2 regions of the Variovorax glacialis genome follow, and region 2 is predicted to be linked to the other one. Evidence: riboswitches for the same ligand, from Rfam matches in the RefSeq annotation. Region 2 holds a riboswitch; the other holds the start of a gene.
The links. A riboswitch is a leader RNA that binds a small molecule or an ion and turns the genes downstream of it on or off. The one in region 2 is predicted to bind glycine.

Region 1 (8,248 bases), on a different contig from region 2:
TCGATCTCCCAGCCATGCATCGGTGCCCCCACAGGGGCCGAGGAGCGCATTCAAGTGAAGAAGAAGACCCTGCTGTCGCTCGCCGTGGGCGCAGCTTTTCCATGGCTCGCCGGGCCCGCGATCGCCCAGACCACGGAAGGCGCCGCAGCCGAGGACAGCCCCGAGCGTGTCAAGTCGCTGGGCGTCGTGACGGTCACGGGCGGCCAGCCGACATCGCTGCCGACCCAGATCCCGACCACCATCGAAGGCGTGACGCGCGAGGAGATCGAGACGCGCATCAACGCGACCGACAGCGAGGACGCGCTCAAGTACCTGCCCAGCCTGCTGGTGCGCAAGCGCTACATCGGCGACTACAACCACGCGATCCTGTCGACGCGCGCCTCCGGCACCGGCAACAGTGCGCGTTCGGCGGTGTATGCGGACGGCATCCTGCTGTCGAACTACCTGGGCAACGGCATCGCCAACGGCACCAACTACGCACCGCGCTGGGGGCTGGTCACGCCGGAGGAAATCGAGCGCGTGGACGTGATGTACGGCCCCTTTTCAGCGGCCTACCCGGGCAATTCGGCGGGGGCGGTGGTGGACTACGTGACCCGGATGCCGACGCAGCTCGAAGCGCACGTCAAGGCGGGTTATGCGTCGCAGCCCTTCGACCTCTACAACACGCACCAGACCTTCAACAGCTGGCAGACCAGCGCCTCGATCGGCAGCAGGAGCGGCGACTGGTCGTGGTGGATCGACGTCTCCCGCACCGACAGCGAGGGCCAGCCGCTGACCTTCACCACGGCCACCCTCGCATCGGGCACCGTCGGCCGCAACGGCACGCCGGTGACCGGCTTCGTCCCGGGCCTGAACACGACCAGCATGCCCTGGTACATCCTTGGCACGGGCACCCAGTACCACACGGTGCAGGACCACGCGAAGCTCAAGCTGGCCTACGACTTCTCGCCCACGGTGCGCGCGACCTACACGCTGGGCTGGTGGCAGAACACATCCGAAGGGCGGTCGGCAAGCTACCTGAGCAACAGCGCCGGCGCACCGGTCTACACCGGGGCGATCAACATCCTCGGTCGCAGCTTCACGCTGGCGCCGACGGCCTTTCCGCTAACCAACGACGACCAGACGCACTACATGCACGGCCTGTCGGTCAAGAGCAATACGCAGGGCGAGTGGGATTGGGAGGTGGCGGCGAGCCTGTACGACTACGCGACCGACCAGCAGCGCCAGCCGACGATCCCGCTGCCGCTGGCCGCCATCGGCGGCGCGGGAACCTTGCAGAACCAGGGCGGCAGCACCGGCTGGAACACGCTGGCGGCCAAGGGCACCTGGCGGCCGCCGGGGATCGGTGGCGCGCACATCGTGGATTTTGGCGTCGGCCGCGATGCGTACAAGCTGGGCATCCTCAAGACGAACGTCTTCGGCAGCTGGCTGGACGGTCCGCCGACGACCCTCGTCAGCAATGTCGGCGGCGACAGCGAAACCGTGAGCGCCTGGGTGCAGGATGCGTGGTCCTTTGCGCCCCGATGGAAGGCCGTGCTCGGCCTGCGCTACGAAGACTGGCAGGCGGACAACGGCTTCACGCAGGTCGCGACCAGTGCCATCGCCTATCCGCCACGCAGCCAGTCCGACAAGTCGCCCAAGGCGGCGCTGGCCTACCAGCTCACCGATGACACCGTACTCAAGGGATCGGTGGGCCGCGCAGTGCGTTTCCCCACGGTGGGCGAGCTGTACGGCGCGACGACCGGCGGGGCGCTGTCGTTCATCAACGACCCGTTCCTGAAGCCGGAGAAATCCTGGACCAGCGAACTGTCGGCCGAGAAGGACCTCGGCAACGGCCTGGCCCGCGCAACGCTGTTCCACGAGACCACCGACGACGCAATCTACAGCCAGCTCATTCCCGGCTCGACGACCGTGTCGCGCGTGCAGAACATCGCCAAGGTGCGCACGACCGGCTTCGAGCTCGCCTACACCGGGCAGGACGTCTTCATGCGCGGGCTCGACCTGGGCGGCAGCCTGACCTTCGCGGACTCGAAGACCGTGGAGAACCCGACCAATCCGGCCAGCGTGGGCAAATGGCAGCCGCGCGTGCCTCGCTGGCGCTCGACGGTGTTTGCCACGTACAAGCCCGATGCACACTGGGCCTTCACGGTCGCTGCCCGCTACAGCGGCAAGCAGTATTCGACCCTCGACAACAGCGACGTGAACGGCTTCGCCTATACAGGGGCGAGCAAGTACTTCACCGTCGACATGCGCGTGCGCTACCAGATCGACAAGCAGTGGTCGGCCGCCTTCGGCATCGACAACGCCAACAACTACCAGTACTGGAATTTCCATCCGTATCCGCAGCGCACCTACACCGCTGAACTCCGCTTCGACCTCTGACTCCACACTCGACAAAGGACCCGTCATGAACGCCACCTTCAATTTCAAGCAGCTTGCCGCCTGCGCACTGCTGTGCAGCACCGGCGCGGCATTCGCCCACGTGACCCTGCCACCCGGCGGCGGCACCGCGGGCAGCGAGTACGACGCCGCATTCCGCGTGGGCCATGCCTGCAAGGAGGCCAAGAGCACCACCGGCATCACCGTGCGCCTGCCCAAGGGATTCGGCTTTACCGATGCGCAGGCGCGCAAGGGCTGGAAGCTGGACGTCCAGAAGGCAGCGGGCGACAGCGGCGGCGAAGTGCGCTGGACGGCCGAATCGGCGCAGACGGCCCTGCCCGGCAGCGAGCGCGCGGAGTTCATCGTGCGCGGCAAGCTGCCGGCGGCGCCCGGCGTGCTCTGGTTCAAGGTGCTGCAGACCTGCGACAACGGCAGCGCCGACTGGGCGCAGGTCCCCGCCAGCGGCGTCTCGACCGAGGGCCTCGAAAGCCCGGCCGCCCGCCTCGACGTGCTCGCACCCGGCGTGGCCGCGGTCGACGTGCGTGACGCGTGGATCCGCGCCTCCGTACCAGGCCAGAGCGGCACGGGCGCCTTCATGAAGCTCAGCGCGCCGTCGGGCGCGCGCCTGGTCGGTGCGTCGACCCCGGCTGCCGGGGTAGCCGAAGTGCACGAGATGAAGATGGAAGGCGACACCATGCGCATGCGTGCCGCGGGGGCGCTCGACCTGCCCGCACGGCAGACCGTCGAACTGAAGCCGGGCGGCTATCACTTGATGCTGATGGACCTCAAGAAGGCGCTCGTCAAGGACAGCACGGTGCCGCTCACCTTGCTTTTCGAGGACGCCAAGGGCCAGAAGAGCACGAAGGAGCTGGAAGTCCCGGTCCTCGCGGGTGCGGCCGCGCCTGCCGGCGGCGAACACAAGCATTGACGCGCCCAAAAGCCACGCTGCTTGGAGTAAGCTGCCCGGACAAGAACCACACCCCTGGAGACCGCCCATGAGCGACACGAGCAAGCCTTTCGCCTTCAGCCAGTTCGTTCCGGGCTTCGACTTTCTCAGGAATCTGGCGAGCGGCAGCGCTTCGGCCGGCGCGAGCGCGGTGCCCGGCATGCCGAGCCTGTCGAGCTGGGTGGCGCCGACGCTGAGCGTCGAGGAAGTCGACAAGCGCATCCAGGAACTCAAGACCGTGCAGTACTGGCTCGAACAGAACGGCCACGCGCTCAAGGCGACCATCCAGGCGCTGGAGGTGCAGAAGATGACGCTCTCGACGCTCCGCGGCATGAACGTGCGCATGGAAGACCTCGCCAGCGTCTTCACCCGCCAGGCCTCCGCCCCGACGCCCGCGCCGATGCCTGCACCCGCTCCTTCGTTCCGCGCCGCGCCGCCGGAACCCGAGCCGGAAGTCGAGGAAGAAGAGGATGAGGACGTCGAAGTCGAGGCCGACGAGCAACCCGCTGCGAAGTCGAAGGCTTCGAAAGCGGCCGGCGGTGCGTCGGCGGATGGCGCCGGCGTGGTCGATCCGCTTCAGTGGTGGGGCGCGCTCACGCAGCAGTTCCAGCAGATCGCCGCCTCGGCCATGCAGGACGCTTCGCAGTTGAAGGTGCCGGCCATGGCGGAAGCCGTCGGCAAGGCGATGGGCGCGGCACCGGCCAAGGCGACCCGCAAGCCGGCCGCTGCGGCCGCCAGCAAGAAGACATCGACCGGCCGCAACGCCGCTGCCGGCAAGTCGTCGGCTCCGGCGCGCAAGCGCGCGCGCTGACGTCCCTGGACGAACCCAGACAGAAAGCCGCGCGCATGAAGCTCTTTCCCTCCGGTCACGCCACCCATCCGCAATGGCGCATGGCGGCCGGGCTCGTGCTCGCCCAACTGCGGGCGCAGATGGCGCTGCCCGACTACGCCCGCTCGCCCACGCTGGGCCTGCTCTACATCACCGACCACTACGCGGCCGACGCACAGGAAATCCTCGACCACCTCGGTGCCGAACTGCCCGAGATCACGGACTGGTCCGGCACCGTGGGCGTGGGCGTGGCCGCCAACAACGCCGAGTATTTCGACGAGCCGGCCCTGAGCGTGATGCTGTGCGAACTGCCCAGCGACCAGTACCGCGTGTTCTCGGGCGTGGCGCCGCTCGCCAGTTCGGAAATGAGCGGCTTTGCCGCGCACACCGCGCTCGTGCATGCCGACCCGCGGACGCCCGAACTCGGCGAGTTGATCGCCGAAATGGCCGATCGCACCGACACCGGCTACCTGTTCGGCGGCCTGTCTTCGGGGCGCGCCGGTTCGCTGCAGTTCGCCATCGGTGGCAACGGCAACATCCGGGGCCATGGGGCCGTGGGCGGCGTGTTTTCAGGGGGTTTGTCGGGGGTGGTGTTCGGCGAAGGCGTGCGCCTGGTGTCGCGGGTTACGCAGGGCTGCCAGCCGGTGTCCCGCGAGCGTGAGATCACGAAGGCGGACGGCAACCTGCTGCTCGAACTCGACGGCGATCCGGCGCTCGATGTGCTGCTGGACGACCTCCACGTATCGCTCGACGCGCCGGAGCAGGCGGTCGATGCAGTGCGCGCCACGCTCGTGGGTCTGGCCGAAGCCGGCAGCGACGGTGTGCGACGCACGCGCGACCTCGGCGCCGACGTTCGCGTGCGCCACATCATCGGGCTCGACCCGACGCGTCGCGGCGTGGCGATCGCCGACGTCGCCGAGGTCGGCATGCGCATGACCTTCTGCCGACGAAACGCGCAGGCGGCGCGATCAGACCTGATGCGTGTGTGCGCCGAGATCCGCGAGGAACTGGAGCCGGAGGAGCAGACGCTCGCCACGGCCCGCGCGGTGGCGGCCGGCGAGGCCGAGGCGGCGCCGCATCCGGCCCGGCGCATCGCGGGAGCCGTCTACGTGAGCTGCTCCGGCCGCGGCGGTCCGCACTTCGGCGCGCCGGGGGCGGAATTGCAGATCGTGCGCCACGCGCTGGGCGACGTGCCGCTGGTCGGCTTCTTCGCGGCGGGCGAGATCGCCCGGAACCATCTTTACGGCTACACCGGCGTGCTGACGGTGTTCACCTGCAACGACTGAGCGCCTGCCGCTCAGGCGGGCTGCAGCGCGGGCGACGCATTTGCGCGCAGGCCGGTGAAAGCGAAGTCGACTTCCGGCGCCAGGCCGCTCACGATCCGGGCGATCGACTTGCCCGAGCCGCAGGCATGCGTCCAGCCGAGCGTGCCGTGGCCGGTGTTCAGGAACAGGTTCGGCAGCTTCGTCCCGCCGATCAGCGGCACGTTGCTCGGCGTCGCGGGGCGAAGGCCGGTCCAGAACTGGGCATTGGCGGCATCGCCGGCGCCGGGAAAGAGTTCTTCGACGCGCCGCACGATCGCCTCGCAGCGCACGCGGTTCAGGTCGCGGTCATAGCCGTTGAATTCGGCCGTTCCGGCAATCCGCAGCCGGTCGCCCGACTCGGAGGTGTAGCGCGAGAAGACCAGCTTGTACTCGTCGTCGGTCAACGAGACCTGGTGCGCCTTCGACGCGTCCTTCACCGGCAGGGTGACCGAATAGCCCTTGGCCGGGTAGATGGGCAGGCGGATGCCGAGCGGCGCCGCGTAGAGCGGGCTCAGCGAGCCCATCGCCAGCACGAAGGCGTCGCCGCGAATGCGCTGGAAGCGGCCTTCGCTGTCGGTGGCCTCGACGTGGTCGATGCTGCCGCCGGCCTCGCGCAGCGCCGTCACGGTGTGGCTCATCAGGAACTTCACGCCGGCCGCAGTGGCCAGTTTGACGAGTTCGCGCGCAAAGCGGTTGGCGTCGCCGGATTCGTCTTCGGCCGTGTAGGTGGCACCGGCGAGCTGGGAGCGGATGTGGGCCAGTGCGGGCTCGATCTTCACGGCCGCGTCGGCGGAAATCACCTGGCGGTCGCAGCCCAGGGCGCGCATCTGCTCGGCGGGTTCGAGGGCGGCGTCGAACTCTTTCTGCGTCGTGTAGAAGTGCAGGATGCCCTGCGTGCGCTGCTCGTAGCCGATGCCGGTGTCGCGGCGCAGTTGCTGCAGGGTGTCGCGGCTGTAGGTGCCGAGCCGCACGATCTGCTCGATGTTGTGGCGGGTGCGCGCCGGCGTGCACTCGCGCAGGAATTGCAGCCCCCACAGCCATTGCCGCATGTCGGCGCGCATGCGGAAGAGCAGGGGAGCGTCTTCCTTGCCGAGCCATTGCAGTACCTTGAGTGGCGCACCCGGGTTGGCCCAGGGCTCGGCGTGGCTCACCGAGATCTGCCCGCCGTTGGCGAAGCTGGTTTCCGCGGCCGGCGTGGCCTGCCGGTCGATGACGGTCACCTCGTGACCGAGTTGCTGGAGGTAGTAGGCCGAGGTCACGCCGAGCAGGCCGGCGCCAAGAACGATCACACGCATTGAAAGCACCTTCGAAGGTTGCAGCGCTCGGACGGATCGGTTTCGGAAGCTGAATGGAAAAAGCAACCGGACCGGACGTCCAAGTTGCCGCTCCCCCTGTCCTCGGTACCTGAGAGATTCACCCGCTGCGCCCGCAGCGGGTTTGCTCCTTCGGTGCATCACGCTCGCATGCGAGTGAAGTGATGGCTCTCCAGACGGCTATGACAGTTGGTGCAGTACAGGCCCGTCTTGCGAGCCGACCTGAGCGTTTATGGGAGTTTGCGCCTTCGGTGGGGCCGCTTTCGCGGCCCGCTCTCCTGCAGTGCGGCGATTGTAGGCGGCCGGAGGCCTCAAGGCTACAAGCCCCTGAAGGCGAACTGGAGTTCGGGGCGCAGGCCGCTGACGATGCGGGCGATGGACTTGCCCGCTCCGAGGGCATTGATCCAGCTGGGTGTGCCGGGCGCCGTGTTCAGGAACAGGTTGGGGAGGCGCGTCTTGCCGATCATCGGCAGTCGGGTCCTGCTCACGGCGTGCATCTCGGTGGCGAGCGATGCGTGCGCCATGTCGCCCGCGCCCGGGAGCAGCATCTCGACGCGCGTCAGGATCGCATCGAAGCGGTCCGAATCGGGTTCGCTTTCCTCGTCCAGGCCGGCACGAACCGTGGCGGTGACACGCAGGTGGTCGCCTTGTGGCGTCTCGACGCGATCGATGCGCAGCTTGCCCTGGCGATCGCGCAGCGCGACGCGCGGCGCGCGGGTCGGATCCTTGACCGGTATCGTCACGATGTACTCGCGCACGAAACGCAGCGGCATGGAGACGCCCAGGTACTCCGCGTGCTGGACGCTCGACGAGCCCAGCGCCAGCACATAGGCCTGGGCACGGAGCGTGGTGGCGCGGCCATGGGGATCGAGCACCTCGACGCGGTCGATGCGGCCGTCGCGGTCCTTCAGCGACACCACCGTGTGCTTTGTCAGGAAACGCACGCCCGCCGCGCGGCAGAGGAAGACCAGGCTTGCCGCGAACTGCGAAGGATCGCGGGCCGGGTCTTCGGCCGAGTAAGTCGCGCCGGCAAGTTTGTCGCGGATGGCCTTCAGCGCGGGCTCCATGCGGATCGCGTCATCGGCGGAAAAGAGCTGTTCCTCGCAGCCGAGTTCGGACCAGTGTGGGGCGCGGGCCATTCGATGGTTGAAGGCCGCGGCATCGGTGAACAGATTCAGCAGGCCGCCGATACGCGTGCCCTGCGGCATGCCCGCCTCTTCGCGCAGGACGCGCGCACTCTTGCGACTGTAGGCGGCGAGGCGAACGAGGTGCTCGACCGGGTCGCGCTGGGGCTTTTCGCCGATGGCGCGATCGAGCAGCCTGGCGACGCGGCGGCGCAATCCAGTGCGCAGCCGGGCCCATCGGCTTTGCGCCCGCCCGCCGTGGACAGGCGTGGATTCGGGCCGCTTCGACGTGGATGCGTCGCCGGTCGGCGCGACACGCCCGCGGGCCTTGGCGGCCGGCGTCGCATGCCGGT
Region 2 (14,202 bases):
GGATCCGGAGCTCGAATCGCTGTCGGCGGGGCAGAAGATCCTGATCCGCATGGGTCCGGTCAACGAACGCCGGATGAAGGCCAAGCTGGCCGAATTCCGTCGCCAGATCGCGACCGGGGCGATCGCGAAGAAATAGTTCGGCGTCGGCTCAGTCGGCCGCCGACGCGGCCGCGCCGCCCGAGCAGGCGAGCGCGCGCATCAGCAGCAGCTTGCGTTCACGCCCGTTGCGCGTGAGTTCCGCGGCACGCTTGAATTCGACGTAGGCCTCGCCGCTGCGTCCCAGCTTGGCGAGCAGGTCGCCGCGCACGCTGGGCAGGAGGTGGTAGCCCTGCAGTTGCGGCTCTGAACGCAGCGTGTCGACGAGTTCCAGGCCCACGGCGGGCCCGAAGGCCATGGACAGCGCGACCGCGCGGTTCAGTTCCACGATCGGCGAAGGCGCGAGTTGCGCGAGCGCTTCGTAGAGGGCGGCGATGCGCGTCCAGTCGGTCTCGGCCGCGACGCGGGCCCGCGCATGACACGCCGCGATCGCGGCCTGCAGTGCGTAGGGGCCCAGCGCGCCGCCGAGCTTTTCGGCACGCGCCAGCGCAGCCAGGCCGCGCCGGATCAGGATCTGGTTCCAGCGCCCGCGGTTCTGGTCGAGCAGCAGGATCGGGTCGCCATTGGCATCGACGCGCGCCGCCGAGCGCGATGCCTGGATTTCCATCAGCGCGACCAGGCCGTGGACCTCCGACGCTTCGGGCATGCGTTCGGCCAGGATGCGGCCGAGCCGCAGCGCTTCCTCGCACAGCGCTGGACGCATCCAGTCGTCGCCGGCGGTGGCGGCGTAGCCCTCGTTGAAGACCAGGTAGATGACTTCGAGCGCCGACGCGAGCCGCGCAGCCAACTCGCTGGCGCGTGGCGCCTCGAAGGGGACGCGCGCGGCGGCCAGCGTTCGCTTGGCCCGGACGATGCGCTGGGCGATGGTCGCTTCGGGCACGAGGAAGGAGCGGGCGATCTCGTCGGTGGTGAGACCGCCGAGCAGGCGCAAGGTCAGTGCGACGCGGGCTTCGGGCGAGAGGACGGGGTGGCAGGCGGTGAACACCAGGCGCAGGATGTCGTCGCCCACGTCGTCGTCGATCGCGGCATCGACCGCTTCGGCGAAATCGGCTGCGGCCATGGCGTGCCGGGCATCCAGTTCCCGGCTGATTTCGTCTTCCTTGCCGGCGTGCAGCGTCCGCTTGCGAAGCAGGTCGATCGCCCGCCGCTTCGCCGTGGCGGTGAGCCAGGCGCCGGGGTTGTCGGGGATGCCTTCGCGCGGCCACTGTTCGAGCGCGGCGACCAGCGCGTCTTGCGCCAGTTCCTCGGCGATGCCGACGTCGCGCACCATCCGTGCGAGCGCACCGATGATCCTGGCGGATTCGATGCGCCAGACGGCGTTGACTGTGCGGTGCGCGTCGGCCGTCGTCACGGGTGCGGCCGCCCCGGGTCGTCGCGCGCGGCGGCGCGTTCGCGCAGCAGCTCCTCTTGCTTGCGGAGCTCGGGCGTGAACTCGGCGCCGAAGTCCTCGGCCTCGTACACCTGCCGCAGTTCCAGCTCGACGTTGCCATTGCCGTCGATGGGCGGCCATCGCTTGGCCCATTCGAGGGCTTCATCCCGCGACTTCACCTGGATGAGCGTGAAGCCTGCGATCAGCTCCTTCGCCTCCGCGAAAGGCCCGTCGGTGATCGTCGGCTTGCCGCCGTTGAACTTGATGCGCGCACCCTTCACGCTCGGCTGCAGGCCCATGCCGTCGAACATCACGCCCGCCCTGATCATTTCCTCGTTGTATTTCATCATGTCGGTCACGAGCTGCTCGGTGGGCATCATGCCGGCCTCGGTGTCCTTGTCGGCCTTGCGGATGATCATGAATTTCATGGTCGGATCTCCCTGCGGACGGGCGGTCAGGGCTTCCTGGCGGCCATTTCGGCCGCAAGGCGCTTTTCCTGCTCGCGCAGTTCGGGGGTGAGTTCCGTGCCGAAGTCTTCCATCTCGAAGACCTGGCGCAGTTCGACTTCGTCGCCCTCGAAGGGGGCGCGCTTGAGCCATTCGATGGCCTCGTCCTTCGAGCGGACCTGCCAGAGCCAGAAGCCGGCGATCAGCTCCTTGGTCTCGCTGAAGGGGCCGTCGATCACGGTCCGCTGCTTGCCCGAGAAGCGCACCCTGGCGCCCTTGGCACTGGCCTGGAGGCCTTCGCCGGCCAGCATGACGCCGGCCTTGACCAGCTCTTCGTTGTACTTGCCCATCGCGGTCAGCTGGGCCTCGGTGGGAAGGATGCCGGCTTCGGAGTCCTTGCTGGCCTTGACTATCACCATGAATCGCATGTCCTTGCTCCTTGGTTTGAATCGGGAGCCCGGCATCCGGTCGGTGTGACCGGGGCTTTTCCGGGGCTCTACTTCAACGTCGAAGCGGCGACTGCGAGATCGACAGCTTTTCGACCGTCGTTGTAAAAAAATGTTGACGCGGCGATTCAGGCCTTGGCGTAGTCGCCCACCGGCACGCAGCTGCAGAACAGGTTGCGGTCACCGTAGACGTTGTCGACCCGCCCGATCGGCGGCCAGTACTTGGCCTGCTTGAGCGTTGCCAGCGGGAAGCCGCCGAGCTCGCGCGAATACGGGCGGGTCCATTCGGTGCCGAGCAGGCTCACCGCCGTGTGCGGCGCGTTCTTCAACGGGTTGTCGTCCTTGGGCCAGACGCCTTCCTCGACGCGGCGGATCTCGCCGCGGATGGCGATCATCGCGTCGATGAAGCGGTCGAGCTCGGCCAGCGGCTCGCTCTCGGTCGGCTCGACCATCAGCGTGCCGGGCACCGGGAAGCTCAGGGTCGGCGCGTGGAAGCCGTAGTCGATCAGCCGCTTGGCGACGTCCTCGGCGGTCACGCCGCTGGCGTCCTTGAGCGGGCGCAGGTCCAGGATGCACTCGTGCGCGACGTGGCCGTTCGGGCTGGCGTACAGCGTGGGGTAGTGGTCCTTCAGGCGCGAGCTGATGTAGTTGGCGCTGAGGATGGCGATCTCGGTCGCGGCCTTGAGGCCGACGGCGCCCATCATCCGGCAGTACATCCAGCTGATCGGCAGCACGGCCGCGTTGCCCAGCGGTGCCGCAGACACGGCGCCCACGCCGTGCGAGGCGATGCCGCCGGTCGCATGCCCGGGCAGGTAGGGCACGAGGTCCTCGACCACGCACACCGGCCCGACACCGGGCCCGCCACCGCCGTGCGGGATGCAGAAGGTCTTGTGCAGGTTGAGGTGGCTCACGTCGCCGCCGAACTCGCCTGGCGCGGCCACGCCGACCAGCGCGTTCATGTTGGCACCGTCCACGTACACGCGGCCGCCGTGCGCGTGCACGATCTCGCAGAGTTCCTTCACGCGGGTCTCGAACACGCCGTGCGTGCTGGGGTAGGTGATCATCACCGCCGCGAGCTTGTCGCCGTGCGTGCCGCAGGCGCGCTTGAGGTCGTCGATGTCGACGTTTCCTTCGGCGTCGCAGGCGGTCACGACCACCTGCATGCCGACCATCTGGGCGCTGGCAGGGTTGGTGCCGTGCGCCGAAGAGGGGATCAGGCACACGTTGCGATGGCCTTCGCCCTTCGCTTCGTGGAAGGCCTTGATCGCCAGCAGGCCCGCGTATTCGCCCTGCGAGCCCGCGTTGGGCTGCAGGCTGATGCCGGCATAGCCCGTGGCCTCGCAAAGCCACGCGCGCAACTGCTTGTCGAGCTGCGCGTAGCCTTGCAGTTGCTCGGCCGGCGCGAAGGGGTGGATGTTCGCGAATTCGGGCCAGGTGATCGGGATCATCTCGCTCGTCGCGTTGAGCTTCATCGTGCAGCTGCCGAGCGGGATCATGCTGCGGTCCAGCGCGAGGTCCTTGTCGCTCAGGCTGCGGACGTAGCGCAGCATCGCCGTCTCGCTCTTGTGGGTGTTGAACACCGGGTGCGCGAGGAAGTCGCTGGTGCGGCGCAGGTCCTCGGGGATGCGCGGCGTGATGCGGCCGCTGAGGTCCTCGAAGCGCGGCATCGGCTTGCCGGTCGGCACGAAGAGGGCCCACAGGGTCTCGATGTCGGCGCGCGTCGTGGTCTCGTCGAGCGAGATGCCCAGGTGGTTCTGCAGGCGGTGGCGCAGGTTGAAGCTGGCCGCCTCGGCGCGTTCGAGGATCTTGGCGGTGTCCTCGCCGGTCTTGACGGTGACGGTGTCGAAGGCGGTCACGTTGACGAGCTCCCGTCCCATCTGCTCCAGGCCCTGCGCCAGCACCGCGGTGAGCGCGGCGACGCGCTGCGCAATGCGCCGCAGCCCTTGCGGCCCGTGATAGACCGCGTACATGCTGGCGACCACGGCCGGCAGCACTTGCGCGGTGCAGATGTTGGAGGTGGCCTTCTCGCGGCGGATGTGCTGCTCGCGCGTCTGCAGTGCGAGGCGGTAGGCGGGCGCGCCGTGCGTGTCGACGCTGACGCCGACGATGCGGCCGGGCAGCGAACGCTTGTATTCGTCGCGGCACGCGAGGTAGGCCGCATGCGGCCCGCCATTGCACATCGGCATGCCGAAGCGCTGTGTGGTGCCGCAGACGATGTCCGCATCCCATTCGCCGGGCGGCACCAGCAGCGTGAGCGCGAGCAGGTCGGCCGCCACGCAGAAGGCGGCGCCGAACTGGTGCGCGTGGCCCGCGAGCGGGCGCAGGTCGTGCACGTGCCCAGTGGTGGCGGGGTATTGCGCCAGCACGCCGAAGAATTCACTGCTCGCCATCAGGTGCGGCAGGGTCTCGGACACGGTGCTGACCTTGACCTCGATGCCCAGCGGCGCGGCACGCGTCTTGATCACTTCGATCGTCTGCGGATGGCAATCGCCCGACACCAGGAAGACGTTGCTCTTGCTCTTCACGCTGCGCTTGGCCAGCGTCATCGCCTCGGCGGCGGCCGTCGCCTCGTCGAGCATCGACGCGTTGGCAATGGCCACGCCCGTGAGGTCGCAGACCATCGTCTGGAAATTGACCAGCGCCTCCATCCGGCCCTGCGAGATCTCGGCCTGGTAGGGCGTGTAGGCCGTGTACCAGGCGGGGTTCTCCAGCACGTTGCGCAGGATCACGCCGGGCGTGTGCGTCCCGTAGTAGCCCTGTCCGATGAAGCTGCGCGCCACCTTGTTCTTCGACGCTATCGCCTTGAGTTCGGCCAGCGCGTCGGCCTCCGTCAACGGTGCCGGCAGGCGCATCGGCCGGCTGCGGCGAATGGCCGGCGGCACGATGCCGTCGATCAGTTCGGCGCGCGTCGTCGAGCCGACGGCAGCCAGCATGCGCGTCTCGTCCGCGGCTTCGATGCCGATGTGGCGCGCGATGAATTCCTCGGCGTTCTCGAGTTCGCCGAGCGAGGGGAGGGTGGGCAGGACGGGCGTCGACATGGAGATGGTCGTTGGGTCAGGAGAGGCAGTGGAGGATCAGTTGTCTTCGGCGAACTTGGCGTAGGCGGTTTCGTCCAGCAGCGCTTCGAGCTGGGTCGCGTCGCTGACGCGGACCTTGAAGAACCAGCCGGCATCCATTGGCGCACTGTTGGCGAGCGACGGGTCGGCGCGCAGCGCCTCGTTGACCTCGGTGATCTCGCCCGAAACCGGCATGAACACATCGGCCGCAGCTTTCACCGACTCGACCACGCCCGCGACCTCGCCCTGGCTGAAGGTCTTGCCGACTTCCGGCAGGTCGACGAAGACCACGTCGCCCAGCGCGTCCTGCGCATGCACCGTGATGCCGACGGTGACGAGCGTTGCATCGTCCTGTTTGACCCACTCGTGGTCCTTGGTGTACTTGATGGTCATGAATGAAGCTCCTTGGGTAGTTGGGTATTGGTGGGGTCAGCCTCGGTAGTAGCGGGCAGGAACGAAAGGCATGGTGCTTACTTCCATGAGCACGGGCTTCCCCCGCACGACGGCCTGGATGCGCGTGCCCGGCTCCGCATAGGCCAGCGCGACATAGGCGATGGCGACTGGCCGGTCGACCGTCGGTCCGAGCAGACCGCTGGTCACATGGCCGATGGCGACGCCTTCGAATGATTCAAGGAGCGTGCCATCGCGCACCGGAACGCGATCCAGCGCCACGAGGCCGACGCGTTTGCGCTTCAGCGTCTCGTGATCGAGGTGGCCCGCCGTGCCGCTGGCGGCCGTGAGTTGCGCGAGGATCCGCGCCGCGCCGGGAAAGCCGCCTTCGCGTGCGCCGCCCGTTCGCCGCACTTTCTGCATCGCCCAGCCGAGCGATGCCTCGACCGGCGTGGTGGTTTCGTCGATGTCGTTGCCGTAGAGGCAGAGCCCGGCTTCGAGGCGCAGCGAATTGCGCGCGCCCAGCCCGACGGGCTTGACCTCCGGCTGGGCGAGCAGCAGGCGGGCCAGGGCTTCCGCATCCTTGGCCGCGACGGAAATTTCGAAGCCGTCCTCGCCCGTGTAGCCGCTGCGCGTGACGAAGGCCGGAAGGCCGCCGATCTGCACGGCGCCGCCGGTCATGAAGACGAAGCGCTCGACGCCGGGCGACAGCCGGGCGAGCGCCGCCGCGGCCTGCGGCCCCTGGAGCGCCAGCAGCGCTTGGTCGGGCATCGGCAGGACCTGGCAGCGCTGGCCGATCTTCGCCGTGATGTGCGCGAGGTCGGCCACCTTGCAGGCGCCGTTCACGATCACGAACAGCGAATCGTGCCCTTCGTTGAAGAACATCAGGTCGTCGAGGATGCCGCCCTCGTCGTTGAGCAACAGGCCGTAGCGTTGCTTGCCCGGCGCGAGGCCGATCACGTCGACCGGCATCAGGGTCTCGAAGGCTGCCGCCGCATCGGGGCCGACCAGGCGCAACTGGCCCATGTGCGAAATGTCGAACAGGCCGGCGGCCTCGCGCGTGTTGCGGTGCTCGGCCATCAGGCCTGCGGGGTATTGCACCGGCATCGAATAGCCCGCGAAGGGAACCATGCGGGCGCCAAGTTCCACGTGCAGGGCGTGAAGCGGTGTCTTCAGAAGATCGTCGGTCGATGCGGAGGCCAAGGCACTCTCCAAAGGGGCAGTCCAGATCCATGACCGAAGCCATGGGCCACCCCTGCTGTCCGCTTTACCTGAGAGATTCGCCCCACGATCGGGGTTTGCTCCTTCGGTGGACGGCCCTCCGACTCGATGACGGGCCGCCTCTCTCCAGCAAGGAAACGCCCGTGTGGAGGGGCGCCTCGTCAGTCCTTTTGCCTGAGCGTTCGGGCCCTTGTGATGGGGGGACCTGCGCCTTCGGCGGCACCGCTGTCGCGGGGCTCTCTCCTGACGGGAATGAGTGTAAGGGATTGGCGGCACGCCGGCCGCCGAATTCGTTCAGCCTGACGGCGCCTGCACGGACACCTTGATCGCGCCCGGATTCTCGCGGACGTATTCGAGGATCACGTCATCGAAGCTCGCGTCGGCGTCGAGCCCGAGCGCACGCGCGCGCACGGTCTCGAAGCGTCCGGGCCAGCTCTTCACGATGCGGCGGATCGCAGGGTCGGGCGTGCGGTCGAGCAGGTTCGTCGCTGTGGTTCCCGCGACGCGGCCGAGTGCCGCGGCCATCTCGCCGACGGTGGTTGACAGCGATGGGAGATTGAGCGCAGTGCGCGGTCCCCATTGCGCGTCGCTCGCTTCGGCTGCGCGAACAAGCCCTTCGATGGTGCGCGTCGGCGACGCGATCGCCACCGGCGTTTCGTCCGCCACAGGACAGGCCGCGCGAACGCCGGCGAGCGGCTCGCGGATCATTCCGCTGAAGAAGCCAGAGGCCGCACCGTTGGGCATGCCCGGTCGCACGCTGACCGTCATCAGCCGCACGCTCCGGCCGTTGATGAAGCCCTTGCGCGTGTAGTCGGCCACCAGCTGTTCGGCGATGAACTTCTGGATGCCGTAGCTGGTCTGCGGCGTGGGCAGGGTGCTGTCCGTGATGACCTCGGGCAAGGGCTGCTCGGGCGAATTGCCGTACACGGCGAGCGAGCTCGAGAAGACCAGCGTCGGCACGGTGCCCAGCTTGCGGCAGGCGTCGAGCAGTGCATTGGTGGCGGCGAAGTTGCTGCGCATGCCGAGATCGAAGTCGGCCTCGCATTCGCCGCTGACCGCCGCGGCCAGGTGGAAGAGCAGCGTGGTGTCGCGCGGCACAGCGCGTTCGGGCGCGCTGGTGAGCAACTCGTTCAGATCGCCGACGACCGCGGTCACGCGCGGATCCTGCGCCAGATCTTCAGGTGGTGCCACGCGGTCGACGAGCGTGATGCCCTCGATCGACGCAGGCGTGGCACCGGCCAAGGTGAGATGCCCGCGAGCGAGCAGGGTGCGGGCGAGTCGTGCGCCGACGAAGCCGGCACCGCCGGTGATGACGATGTTCATGGACGAAGGATCCTCCAGGTGGGCGGTTTCAGTCTTGCATGCGCCGGCGCATCACGTAGTCGATGGTCTCGAACAAGGCCTCGCTCAGCAGCGCCAGCACCGCGGCCGGTACGGCGCCTGCGAGCAGCAATTCGCGGTCGTTGAGCGCAAGCCCGGTCACGATGCGCTCGCCGAAGCCGCCGGCGCCGATGAAGGCCGCGATGGTCGCCGTGCCGATCGCGATCGTCGTCGCGGTGCGCACGCCCGCAAGGAGCGTGGGGAGCGCCAGCGGCAGCATCACGACCTGCAGGTTCTGCACCCCGGTCATGCCGAGGGCAGTGCCTGCCTGCCGCAATCCGGCGGGAACCTCGGCCAGCCCGGTGACGGTGTTGCGCATGATCGGCAGCAGCGCGTAGAGCGTAAGCGCGACCAGCGCCGGCAGCGTGCCGATCGCGCCCATCAGCGAGATCAGCACGGCGAGCATCGCGAGCGAAGGAACCGTCTGCAGCAGGCCCGTCAGCCCGAGCACTGTCGCGCGCGTCCGCAAATGAGGAAAGACCAGGACGCCCAGCGGCACCGCGATGAGGATCGCGAGCCCGACGGACACCGCGACGAGCATCAGGTGTTGCCGCGTCAGCCGGCCGAGGTCGGGGCCGAGCAGCTTGGCCATGAAGCCGCGCGAGCCGGCGTCCTGGGCACCGGCCGGGGCCGCCTTCGCAACGCCCTGGCCCTGTTGCGCCAGGAAGTCGCGGGCGATGACGTCGAAGGCCACGCCCTGCAGTTCGGCACGTGCGTTCATCGCGATCATCGCGCGCTCGTCGATGCGCCCTTCAAGCTTCTGGAGCGCCGCCCAGGCCTTGGGCGCGCGCGTCGTGACGTCCAGACGGTAGAGCACGACAGCGTCGTAGCGCGGGAAGTAGCCGAGGTCGTCCTGGAGCACGCGCAGGCCGAGATGGTCGATCTTGGCGTCGGTGGTGTAGATGTCGATCACGTCGATCTGCTTCGCGGCGATCGCGTCGTAGGCGAGCCCGTGGTCCAGGCCGGTCGGCGTCTGCTTGAATCCATAGCGCGTGGCCAGGCCCTGCCAGCCGTCCGCGCGGCCGATGAACTCGTTGGACAGGCCGAGCTTCAGCTCGGGGTGATTCGCCAGATCGCTCAGCGTGCGCACGCCGAGGCGGTCGGCATCGGCGGCCCGCATGGCCAGCGCATACCCGTCGTTGAAGCCGAGCGGAATCGCAACGCCGAGGCCGAGCGGCAAGAGGGCCGCGTTCATGGCTTCGCGCGTCATCGACTGGGGGCTCTTGAGAATTTCCAGGGCGATGGTGCCGGTGTATTCGGCGTAAAGGTCGATGCCACCCGAGAGCAGGGCTTCATAGACGATCGCGGTGTTGCCCAGCCCTTGCCGGACGATGGGCGGTGTCGGCGTTTGCGGCGCTGCGGTCTGCGCGAGCACCTCGGCCAGGATGTACGACTCGGTGAAGCGCTTGGAACCGATGCGCAGGCTTTCCGCCTGCGCGCGCGCGAACGTGGCAGCGCAGAGCAGACCCAGGCAGATCAGGGCGGCGAGCCATGGGCGGCGCGACGAAAGCATCGGCCCAGTGTATCGGCGCGCTGTGGGGCTGGCTCGTTCTCCTACACCGGGTCGTGCGGCCTGCTGTCGCTGCGAGGGCATGGATGAACGCAAAGTGAACGCGTGCTCATCAACTACGTCCGACGCGGTGAAGGGAAGCCCCTGTTGCTCGTGCATGGACTGGGCAGCAGCTGGCGCTCGTGGCAGACCGTCCTGAATCCGCTGGCTGCCGAACGCGCCGTGGTGGCGATCGACTTGCCGGGCTTCGGCAAGAGCCCTCCGCTCGCGGGGGAGGTGTCGGTGCGCACGCTCGGCAACGCGGTCGCCCAGTTCCTCAAGGAACATGACCTGATCGGCACCGATGCGGTCGGCAGTTCGCTGGGCGCCCGGCTGGTGCTTGAACTCGCGGAGCGGGGTGGTGTCCTGGGCTCCGTCGTTTCGCTGGGGCCGGGCGGGTTCTGGGCCGGGTGGGAGCGCTACATCTATCAAACTTCGATCTGCTTCTCGCGGCGACTGGTACGGGGTCTCAGGTTCGCCATGCCCGCGATCGCCGAGCACGAATGGTCGCGCAAGCTGCTGCTGGCGCAGTTCTCGGCCCAGCCGACCCGGCTGTCGCCGGCGCTCGTGCTGGAGGAGATGCGCAGCTACGCGTCGGCGGAATCCTTCAGCGTGATACTTCGCGACCTGGTGCGTGCCGCGCCGCTGGAAGGGCTTGCAATCGGCAGCATCGCCAAGCCGATGGTGATCGGCTGGGGACGGCTGGACCGCATCTGCCTGCCCCGGCAGGCGGCGCGGGCGCAGCAGCTTTTTCCGGATGCGCGCCTGCACTGGTTCGAGCGCTGCGGCCACTTTCCGCACTGGGACGCGCCGGAGGAAACTGCACGCCTGATACTGGACACCACCGCCGACTGATTCCACCGCGATGAAAGATTCGATGCCATCCGAACGTGACCTGCTTCCGCTTCCCGACGTGCATGGCGCACGCGAACTGCCCTCCGTCGTCGTCGAGGGCTACAGCCTTCAGGTTCGCGACAAGGACGGCTTCATCGGCGACCAGGCCAGCCAGACCGCATTCCGGAAACTGCTCGAACGCTGGCGCCAGCGTCGCCGCCGCAAGGGCAAGGATCCGCTGGGCGGCCGTCATTCCAAGGACCTCAGCAAGCGCGCGCTGGACGCGGCGCTGGGCGAAGCCAGGGCCTCCGAGGCGGCCGACGTGGTGCACGCCGCGATCGAGGAATTCGCTGGAGAACTGGCCTGGGTGATCGATCGCTTCATGCGCCAGCCTTCGTGGAAGGGCGTCGAGCGGATCGTGATCGGCGGCGGCTTTCCGGAGAGCGACGTCGGCGAGCGCGCGATCCTGCAGGCAGCGGCGATCCTCCAGGACATGAAAGTTTCGGTGCAACTTGCGCGCATCTGTCACGAGACTGACGACGGCGGCCTGCTGGGCTGGGTTCACCTCACGCCGCGGGCCATGCTGAAGAAGTACGACGCGATCCTCGCGCTCGACATCGGCGGCACGAATGTGCGCTGCGGCATCGTCAAGACGCGGCGTAACCGTGCAAAGGACCTGTCGAAGGCCAAGGTGATGCGTCGCGAGAAGTGGCGCCACAAGGATGACGGGCCCAGCCGAAAGGAACTGATCGACCATCTCGCGGAAATGATCGAATCCCAGGTGCGCTATTGCAAGAAGAAGGGCATCCGGCTCGCGCCCTTCATCGGCATCGGATGCCCGGGGCTGATCCGCAAGGACGGTTCGATCTCGCGCGGCACGCAGAACCTCCCAGGCGATTGGGAAGGCGACACCTTCCATCTGCCCAGCGAACTGTGCAAGCGGATCCCGACCATCCATGGCGAGACCACCGAAGTGCTGATGCACAACGACGCCGTGGTCCAGGGCCTGAGCGAGCTGCCCTTCATGCAGGACGTGAAGCGCTGGGCCGTGCTGACCATCGGCACGGGGCTGGGCAATGCGAGCTACACGAACAAGGCTAGAGCTGGAAAGCGATCGTGAGCAGCAGCCCTTCGGCCACGTCGCGCATCAGGCCCGGCCTGCGCGCACGGTAGGACTCGCCGGCGGAGGAGGTGGTCTCGATCCACTGGGCCAGCCATTCGACCTCGTCGTTGCCATAGAACACCACCGCTGCCTCGTGGTTCAGCAACAGGCTGCGCATGTCGAGGTTGATCGAGCCGCAAAGCGCCAGGTTGTCGTCGACCACGACCGCCTTCGCATGGGCCATGAAGGGCAGCATGCGGAAGATGACGCCGGCGCGCGCGAGGTCGCGCATCGCGCGGGCGCGCACGAAGTCGGCGAGCCGGTGGTTCGATTGCGCGGGCATCGCGATGGTGACCTGCACCCCGCGCCGAGCCGCCAGCCGCAAGGCGTCCCGCAAACCGTCGCCGGGCACGAAGTAGGGGGTGATCGCCAGCACCCGATGCTCGGCGCGAAAGCAGGCGTCGATCAGCAGCGCATGCGCCGTGTCTTCGGTCTGGTCGGGGCCGCTGGGGAGGAACTGCGCGAAGCCCTCCGCTGAAGGGTCGTCGTCCGCCGAGATCGCGCGCGGCTTGCGTTTGCGCACCGAGGCCCAGTCATGGTCGAACTGCCGCGCCGCCGCCGCCGCCACGCTGCCCTGCAGGTCGAAGGAAAGGTCGCGCCAAGGGATCGGATGATCGTCGTTGCCGGTGAAATATTCGCCCGCGAGATTGCGACCGCCCGACCACATCCGGCTGTCGTCCGCGATGGTCAGCTTGCGATGGTTGCGCAGGTTGCGCGGTCCGGTGCGGCGCAGACTGAAGATGGGGCGGAACACCGCGACCTCGGCGCCTGCTTCGCGCAGTGCGTCGAAGTGCGAGCGCGGCAGCGACAGCGCGCCGAAGCCGTCGAGCAGCACGCGCACCTTGATGCCCTCGCGCGCCCGGCGCGACAGCCGATTGATCACCTCGTGACCCAATGCGTCGTCCCCGATGATGAAGGTGCATACGTCGAGGCGCTGGCTTGCGCCCTCGATCACTTCGAACAAAGCGTCGCGCGCGGCGCCGCCGTCGGCGTGAAAACGCGGGGTGCAGCGACCCGGCGCGGCGAGGCCGAAGCTCTCGATCAGGTCGGCGGCCCAGTGGCCCGCCGGTGCGGACCTCGGCGGCCGAGGCGAGCCGGTCGGCCGCAGCTTGCGCTGGCCGAACATCAGGTACATCGGGAAGATGATGTACGGCACGAGCACCAGCCCCATGACCCACGCGATCGCCGTGGTGGGCGCCCGCTGCTCGCGCCGTGCGCGCGTCGTCAGCACGTACACCAGCAGCGCGAAGGTGACGACCAGCAGGTGCTGCGACGGCGAAGGGAGCCAGTCCAATAGCTCGTCGAGCAGGTCGTCGAGCCGGTTCACGTGCGGAGATGCTGCAGGAAGGCGGGTACGGGGCGGCCCTCCGAGGCAAGGAAGCCCATCATCGCGCCGACCACTTGGCGCACTGCACCCCGTGCGCCTACGCGATCGCGCCACTTCACCAGCCGCGGCGTGGCCTCGGTCATCCCCGCGCCTTTGCGGTCGGCGAACACGTGCGCCATGTAGAACGCGATGTCGGCGTAGGAATAGTCGCCCGCGAGATAGTCGCGCTGGGCCAGCAGCCGATCCAGTTCTTCATGGAAGCGGGCGCAGGCACCGCAGGCCGCCACGGCCGCGGCGCTTTGCATGTCGTGCTGAAGCCCGAAGAGCTTCACCACAAGAGGGAAATAGACCTCGTCCGACTTGAGCTCCAGCTGCCGGGCCCGCGCCCGGGCCGCGACGTCGGCAGGCCAGAGCGGGGGGAGGGGAGAACGGTCTTCGAGGTACTCGAAGATCTGCGTCGAGTCGAAGAGCTCTACGTCGCCGTCGATCAGCACAGGCACCTGCCGCTTCGGGTTGACCCGCAGCACCTCTGGGTGCTTCGGCTCATAGTTGTCATCCCGGTCGAAGGGCACCATGACGCATTCGAACGCCAGCCCCTTTTCAAGCAACGCGATCTGCGCTTTGGCGCCGAACATGCTGAGCGGACCGGTGAAGAGCTTCATGCCCCGAAGCCTACTTCACCGGCGCGCCAAATCAAACCAACTCATCCAGCCCGGTCGCGGAACACCGCGGAACCGGCTTCGCCGGGCCGCTGGTGTTGCCCCCGGCAGGGGGTAGGCGGCTACACGAAGTGAGCAAGCCTGGGGGCGAGCTCAGAACCACCGCGGAACCGGCTTCGCCGGGCCGCTGGTGTTGCCCCCGGCAGGGGGTAGGCGAAGCGACACGAAGTGCGCGAAGCCTGGGGGCGAGCTCAGCTCCCCCAGACC

Region 1: another riboswitch for glycine. It lies ahead of ACSFBL_RS23675 (D-amino acid dehydrogenase); the one in region 2 lies ahead of gcvT (glycine cleavage system aminomethyltransferase GcvT).

The regions. Positions count from the first base shown of each region.
Region 1 is NZ_JBPJZT010000009.1:139,420-147,667, forward strand. Features, by position in the region: gene ACSFBL_RS23655 (TonB-dependent receptor) at 55-2,382, shown strand; gene ACSFBL_RS23660 (copper chaperone PCu(A)C domain-containing protein) at 2,408-3,307, shown strand; gene ACSFBL_RS23665 (PhaM family polyhydroxyalkanoate granule multifunctional regulatory protein) at 3,375-4,136, shown strand; gene ACSFBL_RS23670 (FIST signal transduction protein) at 4,172-5,440, shown strand; gene ACSFBL_RS23675 (D-amino acid dehydrogenase) at 5,452-6,753, opposite strand; glycine riboswitch at 6,840-6,957, opposite strand; glycine riboswitch at 6,967-7,062, opposite strand; gene ACSFBL_RS23680 (FAD-dependent oxidoreductase) at 7,089-8,248, opposite strand, start outside.
Region 2 is NZ_JBPJZT010000002.1:334,549-348,750, reverse strand. Features, by position in the region: gene ACSFBL_RS06090 (DUF3014 domain-containing protein) at 1-136, shown strand, start outside; gene ACSFBL_RS06085 (RNA polymerase sigma factor) at 149-1,447, opposite strand; gene ACSFBL_RS06080 (YciI family protein) at 1,444-1,893, opposite strand; gene ACSFBL_RS06075 (YciI family protein) at 1,920-2,339, opposite strand; gene gcvP (aminomethyl-transferring glycine dehydrogenase) at 2,486-5,395, opposite strand; gene gcvH (glycine cleavage system protein GcvH) at 5,432-5,806, opposite strand; gene gcvT (glycine cleavage system aminomethyltransferase GcvT) at 5,843-7,006, opposite strand; glycine riboswitch at 7,052-7,164, opposite strand; glycine riboswitch at 7,177-7,280, opposite strand; gene denD (D-erythronate dehydrogenase) at 7,319-8,347, opposite strand; gene ACSFBL_RS06050 (ABC transporter permease/substrate-binding protein) at 8,376-9,917, opposite strand; gene ACSFBL_RS06045 (alpha/beta fold hydrolase) at 10,020-10,808, shown strand; gene ACSFBL_RS06040 (ROK family protein) at 10,831-11,907, shown strand; gene ACSFBL_RS06035 (phospholipase D-like domain-containing protein) at 11,885-13,276, opposite strand; gene ACSFBL_RS06030 (glutathione S-transferase family protein) at 13,273-13,938, opposite strand; gene ACSFBL_RS06025 (5-methyltetrahydropteroyltriglutamate--homocysteine S-methyltransferase) at 14,187-14,202, opposite strand, start outside.